2 regions of the Psychrobacillus syltrankelensis genome follow, and region 1 is predicted to be linked to the other one. Evidence: riboswitches for the same ligand, from Rfam matches in the RefSeq annotation. Region 1 holds a riboswitch; the other holds the start of a gene.
What was found. A riboswitch is a leader RNA that binds a small molecule or an ion and turns the genes downstream of it on or off. The one in region 1 is predicted to bind FMN.
Positions count from the first base shown of each region.

Region 2: another riboswitch for FMN. It lies ahead of ACTSKG_RS05080 (ECF transporter S component); the one in region 1 lies ahead of ribE (riboflavin synthase).

Region 1 is NZ_CM144227.1:657,147-662,282, reverse strand. It holds gene ACTSKG_RS03385 (ABC transporter permease family protein) at 1-54, opposite strand, end outside; gene ACTSKG_RS03380 (class I SAM-dependent methyltransferase) at 309-1,055, opposite strand; gene ribH (6,7-dimethyl-8-ribityllumazine synthase) at 1,201-1,665, opposite strand; gene ribB (3,4-dihydroxy-2-butanone-4-phosphate synthase) at 1,704-2,324, opposite strand; gene ribE (riboflavin synthase) at 2,346-2,984, opposite strand; FMN riboswitch at 3,135-3,266, opposite strand; FMN riboswitch at 3,417-3,548, opposite strand; gene ACTSKG_RS03360 (class I SAM-dependent methyltransferase) at 3,689-4,429, opposite strand; gene ACTSKG_RS03355 (hypothetical protein) at 4,853-5,136, opposite strand, start outside.
Region 2 is NZ_CM144227.1:983,744-988,879, reverse strand. It holds gene sigX (RNA polymerase sigma factor SigX) at 1-511, shown strand, start outside; gene ACTSKG_RS05085 (hypothetical protein) at 504-1,763, shown strand; FMN riboswitch at 1,908-2,041, shown strand; gene ACTSKG_RS05080 (ECF transporter S component) at 2,201-2,794, shown strand; gene ACTSKG_RS05075 (ferredoxin) at 3,539-3,787, opposite strand; gene ACTSKG_RS05070 (YpbB family protein) at 3,899-4,933, shown strand; gene ACTSKG_RS05065 (RecQ family ATP-dependent DNA helicase) at 4,926-5,136, shown strand, end outside.

The sequences.
Region 1 (5,136 bases):
TATACCTACGAATGCAACAACTAATTGAAGCATCCATTTCAAAAAGCCCTTCACAAAAAATCGCCTCACTATCAGAAAATTATGATGAAATTATCATAACATAGTGAACTATAAAAAAAGAGAATTTTTGGATATTTCCTGCGAATGAGGCAGTTTATTATAAATTCTAATTATTCCTACCATCTCGAAATAATTATCTAACTTTGAATTATGAAATTGGTTCAAATAAATTGACTACTATCTCCATACAAATAGTGAAGTACCTACGAAGTAGATTCATTCCTTCATGGGTTTCTTCATCTGTTATTTTATATCTGCCCAATGTATGCGATTGTTTCATTTGGGACAATAAGCCTACCGTCTATGGCATATTTGTCGAACAAATTCTTCAGCTGCTTTATATAACTATCATATTCCACGTCATTTTCTTTTAGTGAATAGGATGCTGACAGGTTTCTTTCGATAAATTTTGATTTATTAAATTGCAAATCATTTTGAAAACGATGTACATCAAAATTACTAAAAAACGTTTTGATTTTTTCATCCATATATCCAATTCCTCCACTGAAACCTTTAAAATCCGCGCAAAACCTTCTAAAGATTTGTTCATTCTCTTGTACTAACGGACTGTCCATCACACGGGAATTCCATACTAAAATAACCTTTCCTTTGTCATGAAGAATACGGCTACACTCCATTTTGAATCTAACTGTATCAAACCAGTGAAACGCCTGTGCAACAGTAATAAAATCTACACTTTTTGCCTGAAGAGTAGTATGTTCCGCAGTTCCATTCACTGGATAAAATGTTGAGAATTGTCCTAAATTTTCTTTAGATTCACTTCGCATGTCTTCACTTGGTTCAACGCCGTACACATTACATCCCATTTCAAGTAATGTCTTTGAAAAAACCCCTGTTCCCGAACCTATATCAGCGACAAAGGAGTCCTTAGCTATCCCAATGTATGATAAATGGTTAATCAATTCAGGCGCATAGCTAGGTCTTGCGTTTGCATAAATAGCAGCTTTACCGTTGAATTTCTTCGTGTTGTCCATTATATTTTCTCCTTTTTATTACTTCTCTACACTATAAAACATATCGTATCATATTTAATAATACGTTACGTATATGATCAATGATTACAAAAAGGACAGACTCATTTCAGCCTGTCCTTAGATGTATATTAAATTGCTAATTCACTTAAAATAAACGATTCAAATTCGCCATTTCAATTGCGGACACTGCAGCATCATAGCCTTTATTTCCGACTTTTGTACCAGCACGTTCAATCGCTTGTTCAATTGTTTCCGTAGTTACAATACCGAACATAACTGGTACACCTGTAGTTAAGCCAACACTTGCAACGCCTTTAGCTGTTTCGTTACAAACATAATCGTAGTGTGTCGTAGAACCGCGAATAACGGTACCTAAACCGATAATCGCATCATATTTTTTCGTTTCTGCCATTTTTTTTGCGATGAAAGGTACTTCAAATGCACCAGGCACCCATGCAACATCTACATTTTCCTCGGCAACGCCATGACGCTTCAATCCATCCAATGCACCATCCAATAATTTACCATTAATAAATTCATTAAATCTACCAACAACTACACCAATTTTTAAATCTGTACCTATTAAATTCGCTTCAAATACTTTTCCCATTCTTTATCTCTCCTATAAGTTCATTTTAAATTTTTTTATCAAACTGCTTGTTCTTGTTCTTGTTCATTTCGATATTTCACTAATGCTTCGATCGTCACAAACTTTAAACCATGTGTTTCGGCAATAGTATGTAATTCAGGAACTCTCGCCATTGAGCCGTCTACACTCATAATTTCGCAAATAACTCCTGCAGGTTGCATACCACAAAGTTTCGCAAAATCAACAGCTGCTTCTGTGTGACCTGGACGCTCGAGTACACCATTTTCTTTTGCTACAAGTGGGAACACATGACCAGGTCGGCGGAAATCCGAGCTAACCGATTCCGTGTTTAACAGTTGTAATATCGTTTCTGAACGCTCAAATGCACTAATGCCTGTTTCAGTCGTTTTATAATCCACACTTACAGTAAACGCCGTTTGATGATTGTCCGTGTTATCTTGAACCATCGGATATAAATCAAGACGATCTGCTAACACTTGAGTGACAGGCGTGCAAATTAAACCCCGACCATATGTTGCCATAAAATTAATGTTTTCCGGTGTTGCGTACTCTGCCAACACTAGAAAATCACCTTCATTTTCTCGGCTTTCATCATCTACAACGATAATAATTTTCCCTTTTTTCAAATCCTCTACTGCTTGTTCAATTGTATGGAACATATGTAATGTACCGCCTTTTCGTTAGAATCCATTTTGTCTTAAAAAATCCATTGAGATCGACGAACTTTCTTGCTTTCTTTCCAAATGGTTTATCACGTATTTGCCAAGTAAATCATTTTCAATATTCACTACATCATGCTCTTTTTTAATACCGAGAAGTGTTTCACTAAATGTAAGTGGAATAAGGGAAACTGTTAGTTGATTTGACTTTATACCAAAAATGGTTAAACTAATGCCATCTACTGCAACCGAACCTTTTAGCATACAGAATTTACTGAGTTCCTCACTAATGCTAATATCTACATATACGGCATTTTCTACTTTTCTTTGTCTTAAAATGACACCCGTACCGTCCACATGGCCCGAAACAAAGTGACCACCAAATCGACCATTAGCAGGCATTGCACGCTCCAAATTAACAGCATGACCAATTTGCAAAGATTGAATGCTTGTAGACTTTACCGTTTCTGGCATAACATCCACTGTAAATAGTTCATTCGAAAAAGAAATGACTGTTAAACATACACCATTAACCGCAATACTATCCCCTAGGTGAATATCTTCTACAATCTTTTTGGATTCCAAAGTTAATTGCATACTATTAGGTCCGCTTTTCATCGATTTAACTTTGCCTAAATCTTCTACAATTCCAGTGAACATAGGCTACACCTCTTTTCTGTTTAAGAATTTACTCAAAAATAAAACCCCATAGAAACATCTCTAAGGGGTAGTTGGAAAATTATGTTTTACGCGTCAACAAATAAACCTCTTGAAGTAGTAATTTTCTCCATAAGGAAATAAGCTTGCTCGTACATCCTTCTCCCATCCAGACTATACTGTCGGCTTTGGATTCGCACCAAATCCTGCCTTAAAGAAGGCTCACGGGCTTAGAATTTCTTCATCACCGTCGATTGGGAATTTCACCCGACCCCGAAGGACTACATGTATGAAATTTTGCATTTTGCTAGGTTTTATTTAAAAATAAAACCCCATAGATATATCTCTACGGGGTAATTAGGAAAATTCTGTTTAAAGCATCAACAAATAAACCTCTTGAAGTGTATTTTCTCCATAAGGAAATAAGCTTGCTCATACATCCTTCTCCCATCCAGACTATACTGTCGGCTTTGGATTCGCACCAAATCCTGCCTTAAAGAAGGCTCACGGGCTTAGAATTTCTTCATCACCGTCGATTGGGAATTTCACCCGACCCCGAAGGACTATTCATCTATAAAAACAGTATAGCACTTAAAAAGAAAATTTTCATGGTATAAAAAGTAAACTTAAGTTTCTTAATTTCTGTTCTTAAAAGTGAGCACAAAAAAGACAGACTTTTATCAGCCTGTCCAACTATTTTTTACATATTATTCTTTTCTCAGTTTAACCATGTAAGACATTGCTTCGTTTAAGTCAACATGCACATGATATTCCCAAGTTTTGTAGTTCATCGCACCACCAGGTTCAATATCGACAAGCGTAAGTCCAGTAGTCTCTAATAACTTTTTCAAGTCTTGAGGAGAGTAACATCTTAAAGATTGAGTAACGCTTCCTTCCCCATCAAACCATGTATCAAGCATACGGCAATTCAAAAAATCAAAATCATACTTTCGAAGTGTATTTTCTACTGCCATCTCTTGACCAGCAACACTTGCCCAGTACCAAGGAGTATAAATATCTATTAAGATACAACCATCAGGTTTTAGCCAATTGCTCATTCGTTTTAATAATTTGTGTTGATCTTGATCTTCACCAATACCGAATCCGTCTATATAGCAAATAACATCAAAAGAGTTATGAAGTTCTACCTCATAAAAGTCGCCTTCTACCATTTCAAGCTCCCCGATTAAACTATGTTCGCTTTTCAGCTTTTTCATGTAGTCAATTCGAGATGTTACTAGTTCTACTGCAGTAACAGAGTATCCCTTTTTAGCAGCTGTTATTGCAAACTCTCCGCCTCCCGCACCTAACTCCAAAATGGAATGGAAAGGGTTAGAGACCATTTTCTCGATTTTCGCCAATATTTCCTCATGCTCTTCGTTTGGACCTGTTAGACCTTCTTTATATAATTGAAATTGTTTTTCGTAAAAATTTTTAACCCATTTCATACTGAACACTCCTTATCCAACATTTTTATCATTCAATAAGGTCGATCAGGATGAATCAATTGTAAAGCAGCATATAATGCCTCCAATAACTTGTAATTTAATAGATTATATCACAGATTATTTAGAAAATTATATATAACATTTTATGGAATGAACAGGTTTGTTTACGCTGCAGGAGGACACTTTCCAGGGGGCACTCATCAAGAGGGTTATCTCGCTTCGCAGTCAATTAAAATGAGAAATGACGCAGTTTAATTAATAGCATCTTCATTTTCCGCGGTACAATCTGCTATTAGATTAATACTGCACCGAGCAATTTTTCGTGTTGTTCTCATTTATGAGTCCACTTCCTTTCAGTGGTCTACGTTTTAATTCAAGATGAAACGCTTTATTTCCTTCTTAAATTTATAAATGATCTTTAAACTAACCTTCCAACAATGGTATGTAAGGAATCTCCATTCCATCAACCACAGCAATTTTAAAACCCTTACCTGTTGTATAAATCTTCGTTCCAACAGGCAACTTATTTGCTGTACCATTATTAAAGTTAAATGCAGATTCTTTTTGTTTTATTATTATCCCAACTTGCTCACCTAGCGTATATTCGGATTCTGTAACCCATTCAATCTCTTGGGCATTCGCGTATACAATATCTTCTAAAAGAAAAATATCTGCATCTCTGTTTTTAAGCATATCTTTTGGTGTTG
Region 2 (5,136 bases), 330 kb from region 1:
GTATGATAGTTATCATCAAGACGTTTTTCAGTTTCTCATCTATTTGGTTAAAAATAGACAAACTGCGGAAGACTTGGTCCAAGAGGTATATGTGCGTGTTCTTAGGGCGTATAGCAGATTTGAAGGGAAGAGCTCAGAGAAAACATGGCTATTTTCAATCGCGAAAAATGTTGCCATTGATCATTTTAGGAAACAAACAGTAAGGAAAAAAAGGTTGTTCGAGTCTTTTGATTGGGAAACAATGCAGCTTGCTTCGACTGAAATGCTTCCAGAAGACTCGGTGCAATTAAACGATGAAATGAGGTCTTTACTCATCGCATTGGATGATTGTACAGGGGATCAAAAAATGGTTATTATTATGCGTTATTTTCAGGAACTTTCCATTGCTGAAACAGCTCAAATTTTAAACTGGACAGAAGGGAAAGTAAAAACAACTCAACATCGAGCGATAAAAGCTCTTCGTGAACGATTGTCTGTAACAGAAAAGGAGGGTAATGTTCATCATGAGTGAATGGAAAAAAGATGAAGAAGCACTAGATGAGCTTTTAAATAAAATGCCCAAATTTACAGATCAACGTTCAAAAGAAGATGTGTATAAACGGGTGAAAATGGAAATAGAAAATCAAAAGATTAATGAAAAAAGACGAACTACTCGTGTAACTTTAACAAAGTGGCTACCTTTTGCTGTTTCTATTGCCTCCATCCTTATTCTTACGTTTTTAGTTTCATCCTTTTTCAATGATAAAGAATCTTCTTTGATTGCAAGCAAATCCATTGAACAAAAGAGCAATAAAATGTCAGATATGCGTTCAATGGATACTAACGAGAAAGCAACTCTAACAAGTGATGATACGGAAACTGAACAATCTAACTCAATGATGACAATTTCTAGTTTTGATGATTCTCATATAGAGTTAGTACCATTGGACAAAACCAACTCAGTTTACAAAGAAAGTTTAAATGGGGGAACAGTATTTCATTTTTCGTTAATAGAGAATGCATTATCTGTTCCGATCACAATAATAATTCCAAAGAAACAAATGGAAAAAGATTTTCCTAACATGAATCCGAATAGTATTCAATTATATGAACGTTTTGGTAGCCGAATTGACGAAGAAGCATTGGGGTTTGATGAATATCATCCATATAAAGGGTACTTCATAGAGGAAGGCAAGATTTTGAAGCATTATTTGCCTGAGAACCATGGATACGACATTGCTTCAGGTACACTAGGTCCGTATTGGGGTTCAATCAATGAAATATTTAATGATTTCGATTCCATTGAAGTATTAAATGAAGACGGTTCACCAATTGAGTGGAATCAGGTAGGGACTCTGAATGAACCAATTAAATTGGATGGAAAGCTAGGTTATCATAATTATTTTTACTACGTTGCCCAAAGTGGAAAAAGCTATTTATCACCTAATTTTAGTGCTAAGTACAATTCTATCTCAGAAGCATTTTTGGCAATGAAAGAGTCAAATAACGACATCTATACTTCAGTCATTCCATCCAATGTTACGTTTGACTATTCTAATGTTGGTGGTAAAGCAATTATTCGATTTACCGATCCACTAGATTTGAAAACTATGGATTCATTTGCTGCAACGGGACTAATTGAAGCATTTGCTCTTACAGCTGCCAGCTTTGGAACAGAAGTGAAGCTAGAAAATGTTGTTCAACAGCAATGGGCAGAATTTGATTTATCAAAATTTCTTCCAATTCCATTAGGTCCTAACGGTTTTATTATGGAAGAAAAATAATTTTTTTGAATGCTAGCCATTAGTAATCTTATTGGTTAGCATTCTTTTTATGCATCTATATTGAAACAGTTGTATTGCACGTCTGTTTTATTTTTGTTAAGATGATAGTAATTCAAGATATTATCTTGAAGAAAAAAAATATTGATTCATCTTCGGGGCAGGGTGTAATTCCCGATCGGCGGTATTAGAAGATTTTTTTCTTGAGCCCGCGAGCCGTTAAGGCAGGATTTGGTTAAATTCCAAAGCCGACAGTATAGTCTGGATGGGAGAAGGTGAAGGTACAGTCGTTTTTCGTATACTCAAGTACGGATACGCTTATTTTAGTGTGCCTTGTTTCTCCCTTAAGCAATTTTTTTAGCTTAAGGGATTTTTTGAGTACGGAATACGTTCTGAACTTTTCTTCTTGTGGAGTGAATCGCAAAAGGAGAGAGTATATTATGTCAAAAAGTAAGACGCGAATGCTTATTGCAATCGCTATGTTAAGTAGTGTTTCGTTTGTATTGATGCTACTTGCATTTCCATTACCAGTGTTACCAGCCTATTTGAAGGTAGATTTTAGTGATATACCTGCATTAATTGCAGCAATTACAATGGGTCCGATTGCAGGTATTCTAGTAGCATTACTAAAAAACGTATTAGATTGGTTGTTTTCTGGTAGTCCTACCGGTGTCCCAGTAGGGCATATGGCTAACTTTGTAACAAGTATTTTATTTTTAACACCGGTATATGTAATTTATCGCAAAGCATCATCTTCAAAAGGGATTATGTATGGTCTATTCTCTGGAACTATATCTATGGCAATAGGGATGAGCGTGCTTAATTATTTTGTGTTTTTACCTATGTATTCCTATTTTTTGAATTTCCCTATGGAGACAGGTACTGCGCTATTTAATACGATTATTTTCGGTATTTTACCGTTTAATTTAATAAAGGGTATTTTAGTGACGATTGTAATGATAGTTTTATTTAAGCGAATGAAGCCATTGCTTGATAAGGTGAACAGAACATTCAGCATTCCAAATACTAATTAAAATAAGGTCGTTTCTCTTTTTAAGAGAAACGACCTTTTATTTAAAGAAAGAATATGGATTATTGGTTATCTTCTTGCAAAAACAGTGTTCAGAGTAGTTTAAAGAATTAAATAATACCGCGGATTTCCGTTTCAGGTGGACGCTTTCCGCGGGGTGAGCCCATCACCGCCGCTTACGCGTTCGTTGTGATTGCTCATCTGTCTCCGAGGAACAAAGGCTAAGAACGCCACATCGTGTGGCAACGCCTTCGTGACCAACATCCAGTTGGCCTCCCGCTGGAGTCGCCACCTTTCACTCCAATCTATAAAGTGAGTGGTACTTAAGTAAGAGATGCTATTGCTAGCGAAAACAATTTTTTGCACCTTGCAAATACGAAAGAAACTTCGCAAAGTTTGGCACTTTCATTTGCTAATCCCTATGACAAGCGGAACTAGGGGAAAAAATAAATAGGTTTTAAAGGTAAGGAAGGGGAGAGCTTACGAAATTGTATCTTCGGAAGCTCTTAGATGAGTAGGGGGAGCATTTTTTCTCTCATTATCAAAACCAAACGCATTATGTCCACACATATTCCAAGAGGTCAACGGACAAATATCCGTCACAAGATTACCAAAAAAATGGATCGTGAAGTGACTCAGTCACTTCACGATCCAAAAAGTAAATGGTAATAATGTAGCCTATGTTTCGTCCAAAGTACTCAGGAATTAGTGAAGACAAAATACACTTAAAGTGACTCTTGCGCTTTTTTTATTCAAACTTTAATGCGTCGCCTTCAAATGATTCATCTGCCACTTTAATAGAATCAGTTGGGCAACCTTCAAATGCATCTTCCATATCTTCTAGTAATTCGTCTGGTACTTCAGCAGTACCCATGTTATTATCTAGGATAACGAAAGCAATACCTTCATCATCATAATCGTATATATCTGGTGCAGCGGCACCACAAGCTCCACATGCGATACATGTATCTTTATCTACAATTGTATATTTAGCCATTACAATATTCTCTCCTTTATATCTACTTACAAGAATAAGCTATCTTATTCATTCTAAAGGTGTTTACTCGACATTTCAACAAAAATACATTTAAGATGAGAGGTATTTCAATTGTATTTTCAACAACTGTTATTATTAATCATCCATAAATTTCAAGGTGAGAGATCATCTACAGCACCATTTTATTTGTTAAAAGGAAAAAAATCTGGACAAACAATTCAGGATGTTACTTATTTTAACTTACATCCATTTTTCTCAATTTATCCTAAAATATCAAAAGAAGAATATGATGAAGAAATTTCAACATTATTATTTAATGGATATATTAATATAAATGAGTCAACCATTTCATTAACGGAAAAAGGTTTACTTTTAGTCAATTCAATGAAAAAGCCTTTATATAATGGTTGGTTATATAGAGGAAATGAACTTATTTTTTGGGGTAGAGTCGAGTTAGTTGTACAAACATTGTCCAATTTTCAAGCGAATGAAAGAAGGTTTATTCCAAATCAAAAAAGTCTTGAGATTCATCAATTTGTAAAGAACTATTTATTAACGAGGAACTTTCAAGATAAAACATTTGTAGTTGCAATTAAGCAACAATTAGAGCGATTATTTGAAGATCCAATTTTTCAAGATATACACCCTGAGTTATTTGTTTATCGACTAAGTGGAAATGATAAAAGTGGGAATACATGGGAGCAACTTGCTCGGCATTACAATAAAAGAATTATCGATTTGAAACTGTTATTTATTGAATGCTTACATATTATTTTACAAAAGTTAACTCTCGAAAAGTTTCCTGACTTGTTTATACTTACTGAAAATATTGAAGTGCATACTCCGCTCACTGACTCAGCAACGAAAACTTATGAGTTATTTGCAAAAGGGTATGGTATCAAAAAAATTGCAGAATTGCGATCTTTAAAATTAAATACAATTGAAGACCATGTAGTTGAAATAGTCTCTGCAAAACGCGATTTTCCCTACATTTCTTTTATTTCTGCGGAACAAATACGAAAAGTATTGTATATATCCAGGAAGTTACAAACCAAAAAAATTAAAAGTATTAGAGAGCAGTTACCGGAACTTAGTTTTTTCCAAATAAGAATTGCACTCACGAAAGGAGAAGAGGTAAATGGATGAGTTAATTGAGATACTTCAACGAAAATTCGGTTACTCATCTTTTCGAGAAGGGCAAGAAGAAATAATCCAACAAGTCCTAAAAGGAAGAGATGTAGTAGCTATTTTACCAACTGGAATGGGAAAATCGTTATTATTTCAATTACCAGCTTATTTGATGGAAGGTACGGTAGTTATCGTTTCACCATTATTATCACTCATGCAGG